One region of the Halomonas sp. AOP25-F1-15 genome, then DNA from elsewhere that is predicted to be linked to it. Evidence: predicted binding sites of a transcription regulator. Region 1 holds the regulator's gene; each other region holds the start of a gene.
The links. The regulator PhoB, encoded in region 1, activates phosphate uptake and scavenging genes when phosphate is short. The targets are predictions, from matches to a motif close to TGTCATANNNNTGTCANA.
Positions count from the first base shown of each region.

Region 2: a site for PhoB is predicted at 1,684-1,701, ahead of ACT3TF_RS08965 (CYTH domain-containing protein). Genes of this name have one in related genera too.
Region 3: a site for PhoB is predicted at 1,758-1,775, ahead of ppk1 (polyphosphate kinase 1). Genes of this name have one in related genera too.

Region 1 covers NZ_JBQSXV010000006.1:129,906-134,103, forward strand. The annotation lists gene ACT3TF_RS12835 (chorismate--pyruvate lyase family protein) at 33-572, shown strand; gene ubiA (4-hydroxybenzoate octaprenyltransferase) at 608-1,498, shown strand; gene phoB (phosphate regulon transcriptional regulator PhoB) at 1,610-2,299, shown strand; gene phoR (phosphate regulon sensor histidine kinase PhoR) at 2,302-3,588, shown strand; gene ACT3TF_RS12855 (hypothetical protein) at 3,895-4,198, shown strand, end outside.
Region 2 covers NZ_JBQSXV010000004.1:131,452-135,649, reverse strand. The annotation lists gene ACT3TF_RS08970 (ion transporter) at 1-716, opposite strand, end outside; gene ACT3TF_RS08965 (CYTH domain-containing protein) at 749-1,663, opposite strand; gene ACT3TF_RS08960 (TIGR00153 family protein) at 1,801-2,481, shown strand; gene ACT3TF_RS08955 (inorganic phosphate transporter) at 2,492-3,757, shown strand; gene argA (amino-acid N-acetyltransferase) at 3,980-4,198, shown strand, end outside.
Region 3 covers NZ_JBQSXV010000001.1:70,510-74,707, forward strand. The annotation lists gene ppk1 (polyphosphate kinase 1) at 1-1,668, opposite strand, end outside; gene hemB (porphobilinogen synthase) at 1,822-2,832, opposite strand; gene elbB (isoprenoid biosynthesis glyoxalase ElbB) at 3,026-3,685, shown strand; gene tatC (twin-arginine translocase subunit TatC) at 3,779-4,198, opposite strand, start outside.

The DNA.
Region 1 (4,198 bases):
AGAACTCGGTGACATCACCCGCTGGCCGGCAAATGTATCTCTTTCCACGCTGGCGCCCCGTCCATGCGGCGCGCCCCGCGATGAGCTCTCCATGGTGGCAGTGGGTAGCCTCCACCGATTCGTTAACCGCTCGTTTAACAGCCGCAGGCGGTGGCAAGCCTTTTCGGGTGCGTTTACTGCGCCAAGGTGTGGGATGGCCGCTGCCCGATGAAGCCCAGGCGCTGGGGATTGGCCCTAAACGCTATGCATGGCTGCGTGAAGTAGCGCTGTGTTTAGATGAAACGCCGTGGGTGGTCGCGCGCTCAGTAGCGCCGTTGACACAGCTAAAAGGCCAGCGTTTAGATCGTTTGGGCGAGCGTTCGTTAGGCAGCTGGTTATTTCGCCAGCCAGACTTAGTGCGAGGGCCATTAGAGGCGACAACACAACGCCCGCCTTTTGCTAGCCTACATGGGGTCGAGCAGAATTGTAGCTGGGGCCGACGCTCCGTATTTACGCATGGCGGCCTGTCGTTATTGGTACAAGAGTACTTTTTGCGGGCAATGGCGGATGACCTTGATCTGCCTTCGCGCTAGGCTAGCAGCTGCGTTTTCTTTTTCGTGAGGTAAGCATGGATCGTTCACTGTTGCGGCCGAAGGGATTGGCTCGCGTGGCAGACTTTTTACAGCTGATGCGCTTGGATCGGCCCATAGGCACGTGGCTATTAATGTGGCCCGCTCTTTGGGCGCTATGGATTGCCGCGCAGGGCGTGCCGGGGCGCAATGTGCTGCTTATTTTTGTTGCCGGCGTTTACGCCATGCGTGCCGCAGGCTGCGTGGTGAATGACTATGCCGACCGTCATTTTGATGGGCATGTAAAGCGCACTAAAAATCGTCCTCTAGCCACCGGTCGTATTAGCGAAACCGAGGCCCAGCTGCTGTTTATCGCATTGATCGCGATATCCTTCATTTTGGTGCTGCTGACCAATTGGTTCACGGTGATGCTCTCGCTGGGTGGCGTGCTGCTAGCGATTATTTATCCGTTTATGAAGCGCTATACCAACCTTCCTCAGGTCGTGCTGGGCGCCGCCTTTGCTTGGGCGATCCCCATGGCGTTTGGCGCTGTGCTGGGCTATGTCCCGCTGGAGGCTTGGCTATTGTTTTTTGCTAATGTGGTTTGGACCGTGGCGTACGATACCCAGTACGCCATGGTGGACCGCGACGATGATTTAAAAATCGGTATTAAATCGACAGCCGTGCTGTTTGGTAATGCGGACCGCGTCATTATTGCTTTATTACAAGTGGTGACGTTGCTGCTATTAGCATGGGTAGGGTGGCGAGTGGGTCTAGGCGGTTTTTTCTGGTTAGGACTCGCGGGAATGGCGGCCACTTTTCTGCATCAGCAGCGGTTAATTTTTCACCGTGCCCGAGATGCGTGCTTTCAGGCGTTCCTCAATAATTTTTGGTCAGGTTTGTTTATTTTCGCGGGTATTGCGCTAAGTTGGTGGCCTGTGGCGGGCTAATAATCGCCGCTGTCATGTAACTGTCATCAAGTCATGGTGTTATCGTCATCGATATGTCATTGAGCTATTTTTCATTGAATTAGCTCTCTTTGCACCCCTTGAGGCTCTGGTATGACTGCCAAGACCGTTTTGATTGTCGATGATGAGGCGCCGATCCGCGAGATGATTGCGGTAGCGCTGGAAATGGCTGACTATCGCGTGCTCGAAGCGGATAACGCTCAGGATGCTCATGCTTTGATCGTCGACCACCAGCCTGATTTACTGCTGCTTGATTGGATGATGCCTGGCACCAGCGGTATCGAGCTTGCTAGGCGCTTAAAGCGCGAAGAAGCCACTGCTGAGATTCCCATTATTATGCTGACCGCTAAAGGCGAAGAAGATAATAAGATTCAGGGGCTTGAAGCCGGTGCTGATGACTATATTACCAAGCCTTTTTCGCCTCGCGAGTTGGTGGCACGGCTTAAAGCCGTTTTGCGTCGTGCAACGCCGCGTGGTGTTGAAGATCCCGTAGAGGTTAATGGACTGCTGCTTGATCCGGTGAGTCATCGCGTCAGCTCCGATGGTAAGGCGCTTGAGATAGGCCCAACGGAATATCGTCTGCTGCAGTTCTTTATGACGCACCAGGAGCGCGCTTACACGCGTAGCCAGCTGCTTGATCAAGTGTGGGGTGGCAACGTGTACGTTGAAGAGCGCACGGTAGATGTACATATTCGCCGGTTGCGTAAAGCGCTAGGCGAAACCCATCAAAATCTGATTCAAACGGTTCGGGGCACCGGTTACCGTTTCTCTTCACGGGTATAAATGTGCGCCTATGGAGCCGTGAACTGTGGCAACTGGCCTGGCTAGCCACGCTGGGGACAAGCATTGGCTGGCTATTGGATGCAGCGGGGCTGGGGCTGGCTTCTGGACTGGCAGTGTATCTGTTTTATCACTTGCGGCAGCTGCGCGCGCTGTATCGATGGCTAACCCTGCAACCCCATGATGAACCACCTGCTGCCCAGGGGATATGGGGCGAACTGTTTGATCGCTTATATCGCTATCAAAAAAGCCAGCGCATTACACAAAGTCGGCTGCGTGCCACTTTGGCGCGTATTCAAGAGTCGTCAGAGGCGATGCGCGATAGCGTCGTTATGCTTGACCGCCACGGAGATTTAGAGTGGTGGAACAGCGCTGCAACCACGATGCTTGGGCTGCAGACGGCCCACGACCGTGGCCAGCACATTACCAATTTACTCCGCGATCCGGGCTTTATAAGCTACTTCAACGCCCGCCACTATAGTGAACCGCTAACGCTAACATCGCCCATTGATGAGCGATGCATTCTGCAGTACCAAATTACCCTGTACGGCGACGATGAGCGGCTAGTGATGGCGCGAGATATCACGCGTCTGCATCGTCTGGAGCAGATGCGCCGTGATTTTGTGGCCAATGTATCCCACGAGCTACGTACCCCTCTGACCGTGCTTTCTGGCTATTTAGAAACCTATGGCGATCTTGCCGAGCAGCTACCTCCGCGCTTAGGTAAAGGTATTCAGCAAATGCAGGAGCAGACGCAGCGAATGCAGAACCTGGTCAATGACCTATTGCTGCTGTCCCGGTTAGAAATTGACCAAAGTGGTAAGGATCATCAGCCGTTGTCGCTGGGCCCTTTGCTACAGAGTGTTCGTGAGGATGCGCTAGCGCTATCGGATCAGCGGCATACCATCACTATTGCGCTTGACAGCAAGGCACGTCTGCTAGGAAGCGAGCAGGAAATGCGCAGCGCGATTTCTAATCTCGCGTTTAACGCTGTTCGCTACACGCCGCCAGGGAGCCACATCACGTTGCGCTGGAAAGATAACCAAGCTGGCGGAGCCTGTATTGACGTTGAGGACAACGGCGAGGGAATTGATCCTGTGCACATCCCTCGGCTGACCGAACGCTTCTACCGCGTTGATAAAGGGCGTAGCACGACGACGGGCGGTACTGGTTTGGGCTTGGCAATTGTCAAACACGTGCTGCTACGCCATGATGCTCAGCTATTGATTGAATCTCACCCGGGTAAGGGTGCTTTATTCCGCTGTACATTCTCCGCTTCGCGCCTTAGCTAGCCCTAAAATGCCTGCTGCACAATATTTGTAGAAGTGTGCAATATTGGCATGTAAGATTGGTAAAACTTTACTCATGTGTCATTTTTACACACTATTTGGGTGCGCTTTATCGCTAATTAAGATTTATTTCGTAATCTTATTTTTTATAAGTTTTTGATAATTATTGTTTTTATTTTATTATATTAGATTTTGGCATGTCTGCTGCAGCGAATATAAGCAAGTAAGAGAGATGACCGCAGGAATTGCTGGCTGAACTTAGCCTTTCTTTCTTAGTTAAGCGGTTTAAACAGCGATCGGAGGTGGAATATGATGTCCAAGGAATTACTCAAGAAAGCTGGCATTCTAGGTTTAACGTTTGGCTTGATGGCTAGCCCGCTAGCGTTCGCAGAATCTGAGCAAAGTACATCTATTGATCAGAACCAAGATATTACTGCGGATGACGAGGCGATGGATCCGCAGGGTACTCACACGGATACCGCCAGTGAGCAAAATCAGCACGATTTAACGCATGATGTTGGTGATGACGCCAGCGATATGGATCCAAACTCTACTAGTAATTCAGATGATGCTAATTTTGATAGCACAGAAGAGTTGCCTGAAGAAAATAGCG
Region 2 (4,198 bases), on a different contig from region 1:
ACCTGTGCCGAGAAAATACCGGTGGGCACGGCGATAATCGAGTAGCCGAGTAACATCAGCACCATGGTGATCGCCTTGCCTAACGGTGTCGCAGGAACGATGTCGCCATAACCCACCGTCGTCATGCTAACGATAGCCCAGTACATCGACATGGGAATGCTAGTGAAGCCTGCCTCCGGCGATTCGATGGTGTACATCAAGGCCGCAAATAGCGTCACCACCATCAAAATAGAGAAGAAGAACAGCAGAATCTGGTGCAAGCTGCGCTTCAGGGCATCGATTAGTAGGTTGGCTTCACCGACAAACGCCATCAAGCGAAAAATACGGAAAATACGCAGTACTCGTAGTAGCCGCACAATCACCAGTGCGTGGGCGCCGGGTACTAAAAGAACGAGCCAAGTAGGTAAAATCGCAATTAAATCGACGATTCCATAAAAGCTTTTGAGGTAGAGAAGAGGACGTTCCAGGCAATAGATGCGAACGAGCAGCTCAATGCTGAACAGCAGCGTCAGGACCCATTCCGTGTAGAAAAATATGTCCCCGTAGCGCTCAGCATAAATTTCAATGCTGCCCAGCAGAATCACCGCGACGCTCACCAAAATGGCCACAATCAAGGCGATATCAAATGCTTTCGCCCCCGGTGTGTCGGACTCGAATATGATATGAAACAGGCGGCTACGCAGGCCTTCCGTGGCTGGCGTTAGGTGAAAATTCATTGCGTCATCCTGAAGTGGGCACTCATTCAGCGCTAGCGTAGCGCGGTTTGGTACGCCAAGCGATAGGCGAGTGCTAACGCCGCGCTGCCGTAAGCGGCCTGTGGCTGGCCTTGGGCGTCCAGGGCGCTCGGCAGTGCCTGGGCGTAAGTGCGTGCAGTGGCATCTAACTCAGGATGTTCCGCCAGCGTTTTGATCGCCTGGTGGGCTTTTGCTATAAAGCTTGTTTGCTGGCTGTCATGGTAGGCATCTAGCGCCAGCGTGGCGCGGTGCAGCCATTGCGCCGGGGTTTGCGCGTCGGGTAACGGCCAGTGTTGGGCACTTAGCATATTGCCGCGCGCTGCTTTGCTGCTGTCTGATGGGCGCAGAGGAACCTGCTCAGCAAGCGCCAGTGCCAATGTCCAAAGCGCCTCTGGCTCGCCCTGTTTTAACTCAAGCTCTATTTCACAGATAGGCGTGCGGTAGCTACCGCTAATAATCTCGCCTTCATCCAATACCAGCTCAATATGGTTGTCAGTCTCGGTTGCAGCGGTGCTTGAAAGGCCGCTGGTTAACTGCCAGCAGCGCCGCGTGAAGTCAGTGCGTAACGTCGGGACGAGTGACGTTAGCGCCTGCGCAAGCTGGCCTTGAAAAGGGGGTAGCTTGGCAAGCGCCGTGAGGTCCAGCTGCGGGCCAGGAACTTGCCACTCCCACTCTTGGCGTTGAGAAAGCCCGCCGCCACCTTGGCCGGCTGTTTTGACAGTGTGCAGCACGTTACCATCGACTTCGCGCAGGCGAACGGCAATGCGCGCATTGGCTAAATCGCCTGACGGGGTATCGAAATAGGTGTTGGTCAATGTGTGTTGAGAGGCGGGAACTGAAGCCAGAAGCGGATGTTGGCTTAGCGCAGCCGGCCCCGTGGGGGGGAGTGCCAGCTTAATCTCTACTTCTAGAGGAATGGGGGTTTTCATGGCAATCGCCACCTCGCTATCGTGACATATAGATGAATATTTGATTACATTTATGAACTTTTCATGACGGCGGCGAGCGCACTCTTTATACTGGCGCCGCCATTTCCAGGCTTTCCGAAAACAGGCTAAAAGGCATTATGGTTACCTCCAATCCTTTTTCTTCGATGTTTGGCCGCTCGCCATTCCAGCCGTTATTGGCCCATATCGTCAAGGCAAACGAATGTGCCGACCAGCTGTTGCCGTTTTTCGAAGCAACCCTGGCAGACGACTGGATCAAAGCGGCTGAGCTGCGCGAAAACGTCACCCGCTTAGAGCATGACGCTGATACGCTGAAAACTGAGTTGCGATTGAACCTGCCCAACACCATGTTTTTACCGGTGTCGCGGTCTGATCTGCTTGATCTCATTAGCGTACAGGACAAAATCGCCAATAAGGTGCGCGACATTACCGGCATCATGATGGGCCGTAAAATGCGTGTGCCGGATGAGCTGGCTGAACCGATGCGCGATTATATCCGCACAAGCGTTGCTTGTGTTGCGCAAGCCCGTCAGGCATTGGAAGAGCTCAAAGATCTGCTTGAGTCAGGCTTTGGACGTAACGTCGCTGACGTCATGCATCGAATGATCCGTGAACTGCATATTCTCGAACACCAGGCCGATGACCAGCAGGTGACTATTCGTCGCCAACTGTTCGCGCTTGAAAGTCAGCTGCCACCCGTCGATGTGATTTTTCTTTATAAAATCATTGAATGGGTGGGTGAATTATCTGACCGCGCCGAGCGCGTGGGTAGCCGCTTACAGATTCTGACAGCCCGCTAAGGGGACTTGTATGCTGATTATTGCCCAGCACGGTGAAATCTTCATTATCCTGGCCTGTTTGTTCGGCTTCTTTATGGCTTGGGGCGTTGGTGCAAACGATGTAGCCAATGCCATGGGAACCTCGGTGGGGTCGAAAGCGATCACCATCAAGCAAGCCATCCTTATTGCCGTTATCTTTGAGTTTCTAGGCGCATGGCTCGCCGGTGGTGAAGTCACCGCCACCATTCGCGGTGGGATACTCGACCCCGAATTATTAGAAGCCAATCCTCAGCTATTAGTTTACGGCATGTTGTCGGCACTGTTAGCTGCCGCCATTTGGTTGTTGATTGCTTCAGCACGCGGCTGGCCGGTGTCTACCACGCATTCTATCGTGGGTGCTATCGTCGGTTTTGGCGCGGTGGGCCTGGGGGTTGATGCGGTGGCGTGGGGCAAGGTAGGTCAAATTGCCTCTAGCTGGCTCATTTCGCCGCTGCTCGCTGGTACCATCGCCTATGTCCTCTTTAAGTCTGTTCAGCATCTGATTTTTGAAAGCAGCGACCCGCTTGCAGCGGCTAAGCGCTACGTACCCGGTTACGTTTTCCTGGTGGGCTTTATTGTCTCGATGGTCACGCTGACCAAAGGCTTGTCGCACGTAGGTTTGAATCTCAGCTTTGGGCAAAGCTTGTTGCTTTCGATTGTGCTCGGCATCGCCATTATGGGCCTGGGCATCGTTATGCAGCGACGCATTAAGTTCGAGCAAAATGCGAACGACCACTTTGGCTACGCTAACGTTGAACGCGTGTTTGGCGTGCTGATGATCTTCACCGCTTGTGCAATGGCGTTTGCGCACGGCTCGAATGACGTAGCGAACGCAGTGGGCCCTCTGGCCGCAGTCATTAGCGTTGTACGTAGCGACGGCGTGATCGACAGTGCTGCGTTAGTGCCCTGGTGGGTGCTTATGTTGGGCGGTGCGGGGATCGTGGTAGGCCTTGTGACCTACGGTCACAGAGTGATAGCGACAGTGGGTACCGGCATTACCGAACTCACCCCAAGCCGAGGTTTTGCCGCCACTCTGGCTGCCGCAAGCACCGTCGTATTGGCCTCGGGTACCGGCTTGCCTATCTCAACGACGCATACCCTGGTTGGCGCTGTGCTGGGGGTTGGTTTAGCGCGCGGCATGGCCGCCCTTAACCTGCGCGTGATTGGCACCATTGCTATTTCGTGGCTGATTACGCTACCCGCGGGCGCAGGCCTGGCTATTTTGTTCTTCTTTATGTTTAAAGGCATGTTCGGCTAGGCCGGCTCTACTAGCTTGGTCTTATTAACTTGGTTCTGGTAAATCGGCTCGGCTAAATCAGCCAAGCAGGCATGAAAATAAAGGCGGCACTCTTCATCGCGATCTGCATGAGAATTAGCAGATATGCAATTGAAGGTGCCGCTGTTTTTTATGCTCTGTTAAAGTAGCCCAGTTGAACGTGATAACAGCCTGTTTCTTTCACCTGCTGCCGGAGAGCGGCCCTTGGATACGCGCTTCCCCTTTGTTGATTGGTTTCGTAACGCTTCCCCCTACATTAATGCGCACCGGGGGCGAACCTTTGTCATCTTAATTGAAGGCGAAGCGATGGCCTCTGGCCGCGGGGAGCAGCTGATTCAAGATTTAGCGCTACTGCATACGCTGGGCGTGCGCTTGGTCGTGGTGTTTGGCACTCGCCCTCAGGTACAGGAAGCCTTAACGACG
Region 3 (4,198 bases), on a different contig from region 1:
CCGCTCGTGCAGCGTAAAGGGGGCGTGGAGCAGCGTATCAATTTTACGCGCGCGGCCCATTCCCGAAAGCTGCTGGAACACTTTATGTACGTCAGCGCACAGCAATTTGTTCGCGGTCAGCAGGCTATAGTCGGTATAGAGCTTGGCCGTTTTGGAGTGATAGTTGCCGGTGCCAAGGTGCGCGTAGTAGCACAGTTCGCCCTTTTCACGGCGCACGATATGCAGCATTTTAGCGTGGGTTTTATAGGCCATAATGCCGTAAACGACGATGGCGCCGGCTTCTTGAAGGCGTGAAGCAAGCTGCAGGTTGTCGGCTTCATCAAAGCGTGCGCGCAGCTCAATCACCACGGTGACCTCTTTACCTTGGCTGGCCGCCTCCACTAGTGCACTCACAATAGGCGAGTCTGCCCCGGTGCGGTAAAGGGTCTGCTTTACCGCCAACACATGGGGGTCGCGAGCCGCTTCGCGCAGCAGGTCTTCAATCGGTGAAAATGACTGAAAGGGATGATGCAGCAGAATGTCGTTCTTCGCGATGGCATCAAAAAGACTGCCTGCCTTGAGTGCTTTGGGAATGCTGGGAATGAACGGGCGATAAAGCAGCTCAGGGCGGTCAACGTCGCCTAAGGCTGACATCATGCGCGTTAAGTTGACCGGACCTTTAACGCGGTACAAATCATCATTTTCAAGCTCAAACTGGCGCAGCAGAAAATTGGCTAAGCCATCCGGACAGTTGTCGGCTACTTCCAGCCGTACGCCACTGCCATAGCGCCGCGCTAGCAGCTCACCGCGCAGCGCTGAGGCTAAGTCAGACACTTCTTCGGGGTCGACGCTCATATCGGCATTGCGGGTCAGGCGGAATTGATAGCAGCCGCGTACGCGCATGCCGGGAAATAGCTCATCGGCGTGGGCATGAATCATCGATGATAAAAACACATACTCTGAAAAGCCTTCTTCGCATAGCTCCTTGGGCAGTGCCATTAGCCTTGGTAGCGAGCGCGGAGCAGGCAAAATCGCCATGCCGCCTACGCGGCCAAAGGCATCCTTGCCTTCCAGTTCAACAATGAAGTTGAGGCTTTTATTTACCAGCCGTGGGAAAGGGTGCGACGGGTCAAGGCCAATCGGGCTGATGACCGGCATAATCTCGTTATCAAAAAAGGCTCTGCCCCAGGCTTGTTGCGCACTGGTCCACTGATCTCGCCGGCGAAAACGTAGCCCCTGAGCTTCCAGTGCGGGCAGCAGCATTTCGTTGAGAATTTGATATTGTCGGACAATTTGCGCATGGGCTAGCTGGGATATTTCCGCTAGCACTGCTTTGGGCAACCGGCCGTCGGCTGCCGTGGTTGTATCGCCCAAGGCAATTTGATGTTTGAGGCCTGCGACGCGAATTTCGAAGAACTCATCCATATTAGAGGAAAAAATAAGCAGGAACATCAGCCGGTTGAGTAACGGATGCGCATCGTCTAGCGCCTGTTCCAATACGCGGATATTAAACTGTAAATGCGACAGCTCGCGGTTGAAGTAGAGCTGGGTGTCGTCAAGATCGGTTTCAGGCAGCGCTTCACGCGCCTGGATACCGATGGGCGTACGATTTATACGTAGCGGTGTATCGCCGTCGCTGCTGGTTTGATCGGTAGATAATAATGGTGGACTGGAAACGTGCTCGTCCATGGTGGATCTCCCCGCGTCGATGGCTCGAACGTATCATAGCCTGATACTGATAGATCAGCGCAGTATGCGGGGAGAAGATGACAAATACGTGTCACTGGATTGTCATCTTGTTAAAAGCGGCACAAATAAGCAGCTTAGCGCCGCTTTACTTCATTAGCGTTGCTGCAATAGCCGCGCCGCCTCAAGCGCGAAGTAGGTCAAAATGCCGTCTGCCCCAGCGCGCTTAAAGCACATCAGTGATTCTAGTATGACGGGCTCTGCCTCCAGCCAACCGTTATCGAAGGCTGCGCGATGCATGGCGTACTCACCGCTGACTTGATAAGCAAAGGTGGGAACGTTGAGCTCCTCTTTTACCCGGCGCACCACGTCTAAATAGGGCATGCCTGGTTTGACCATGACCATGTCGGCGCCTTCGCTGATGTCCATGGCCACTTCATGCAGCGCTTCATCGCTATTGGCGGGGTCCATTTGATAGGTGCGCTTGTCCGCTTTGCCCAGATTAGTGGCCGACCCGACCGCATCCCGAAATGGCCCATAGTAGTGCGATGCATACTTCGCGCTGTACGCCATGATCCGCACGTTGTGTAAGTTTTCTTGCTCCAGTACTTGGCGAATTGCGCCAATGCGTCCATCCATCATGTCAGAGGGCGCCACCACGTCGGCACCGGCTTCTGCATGGGAAAGCGCCTGTTTCAACAGCGTTTCTACGGTGCGGTCGTTTTGCACGTAGCCTTGCTCATCTAAAATGCCGTCTTGACCATGAATGGTATAGGGATCAAGCGCCACATCCGTAATAATACCAAGCTCAGGCAGCGCTTCTTTTAGCGCGCGCACGCTACGCTGCACCAGTCCGCTGGCGCTATAGGCCTCTTCGGCTAGCTCACTTTTTTGCTCAGGGCCGACGACCGGAAACAGTGCCAGAGCGGGAATGCCCAATGCAAACGCTTCGCGAGCTTGCTCAATGAGTAGGTCGATTGAAAGCCGTTCCACGCCGGGCATCGAAGCTATGGGTTCACGCTGATTTTTACCTTCAAGAACAAAGACCGGCAGTATGAGATCGGAGGGCGTCAGCGTTTTTTCTTGCATTAAGCGGCGTGAAAAATCATCACGGCGCATGCGGCGCATGCGCGTGGCAGGAAAGTGGCGGGGAGTAAGTGCACTCAAAGGTTGTCTCCATTAAGGATCGCAAATGAGGGTGTTAAATAAGAGTGCCCGAAGGCCTGCCGGCAGTATATCAGCCATACCCTGCGGCGAAAGACGCCTTGTGGCAAACAACCACACTGACTAAAGTGGGCAACAGCTTTGCGGTAGTGCGTTCGGCAAACTCTACGTGGTTTCGGATAATAAGGAGATAGGCATGGCCAAACAGGTGGCAGTCATTTTAGCCGGATGCGGCGTTTACGATGGTTCTGAAATTTATGAGACCACGCTGACGCTGCTGCGCTTAGACCAGTTGGGTATTGAGTATCGCTGCTTTGCCCCCGATATCGATCAGCAGCATGTTGTTAATCATCTTACGCAAGAGGTTGTTGAAGGCGAGCAGCGTAACGTGCTGCTAGAGTCTGCTCGCCTAGCGCGGGGGGAAATAAGCCCCCTAGAGGCGTTGGATGCGGATAACTTCGATGCGGTGATTGTGCCCGGTGGTTTTGGCGTCGCCAAAAATCTTTCAGACTTTGCCAGTGCCAGCGATAATATGCAGGTGCTAGACGCGCTGAAAGAGGCGCTGGCGGGCTTTCGTCAAGAAGCCAAGCCTATCGGCCTGATGTGTATTGCTCCGGTACTGGTGCCCCGCCTGCTGGGGGATGGTATTGCCGTCACGGTGGGGAATGACCCGGCGGTATCCGGTGCTATTAGCGCCATGGGCGGGCTGCACCGCACCTGTAGCGTAGAAGATATCGTGGTTGATTTTGAGCACAGCGTGGTAACGACACCCGCGTACATGCTGGCAACGCGCATCAGTGAAGCTGCCACCGGCATCTTTAAGCTCGTCGATCGTATCGCAGAAATGATGGATTAAGGACTATTGCGAGGTTGTTAACGGTAGATATAAAAAGCCGCCGCCATGATTAATGGCGGCGGCTTTTCGATATCTACGTCATTAGTGCCTTCGCTATAGCATGTCTTCTTGCTCTTCCGCCGCCTCTTTCTCCGCTTTGCGCTTGCGTACTAGGCGACCAAACAGCAGACCAACCTCGTAAAGCAGGTACATCGGAATCGCCAGCAGGCTCTGTGAAATAACATCCGGTGGCGTAAGCAGCATGCCCACCACGAAGCAGCCCAGCAGGATATAAGGACGCTTCTTGGACAGGCTTTCTACTGTGGTGGCGCCAGAAAGAATTAGCAAAAAAGTCGCGATAGGAATTTCAAACGCTACGCCGAAGGCAAAAAATAGTTTAAGAACGAAGTTCAAATACTGGTTGATATCGGTCATCACTGCGACGTTTTCCGGCCCTGTCTGGGTGAAAAACTCAAACAGCAGCGGGAACACCACGTAATAAGCAAACGCCGCACCGCCATAGAAGAGCGCAAT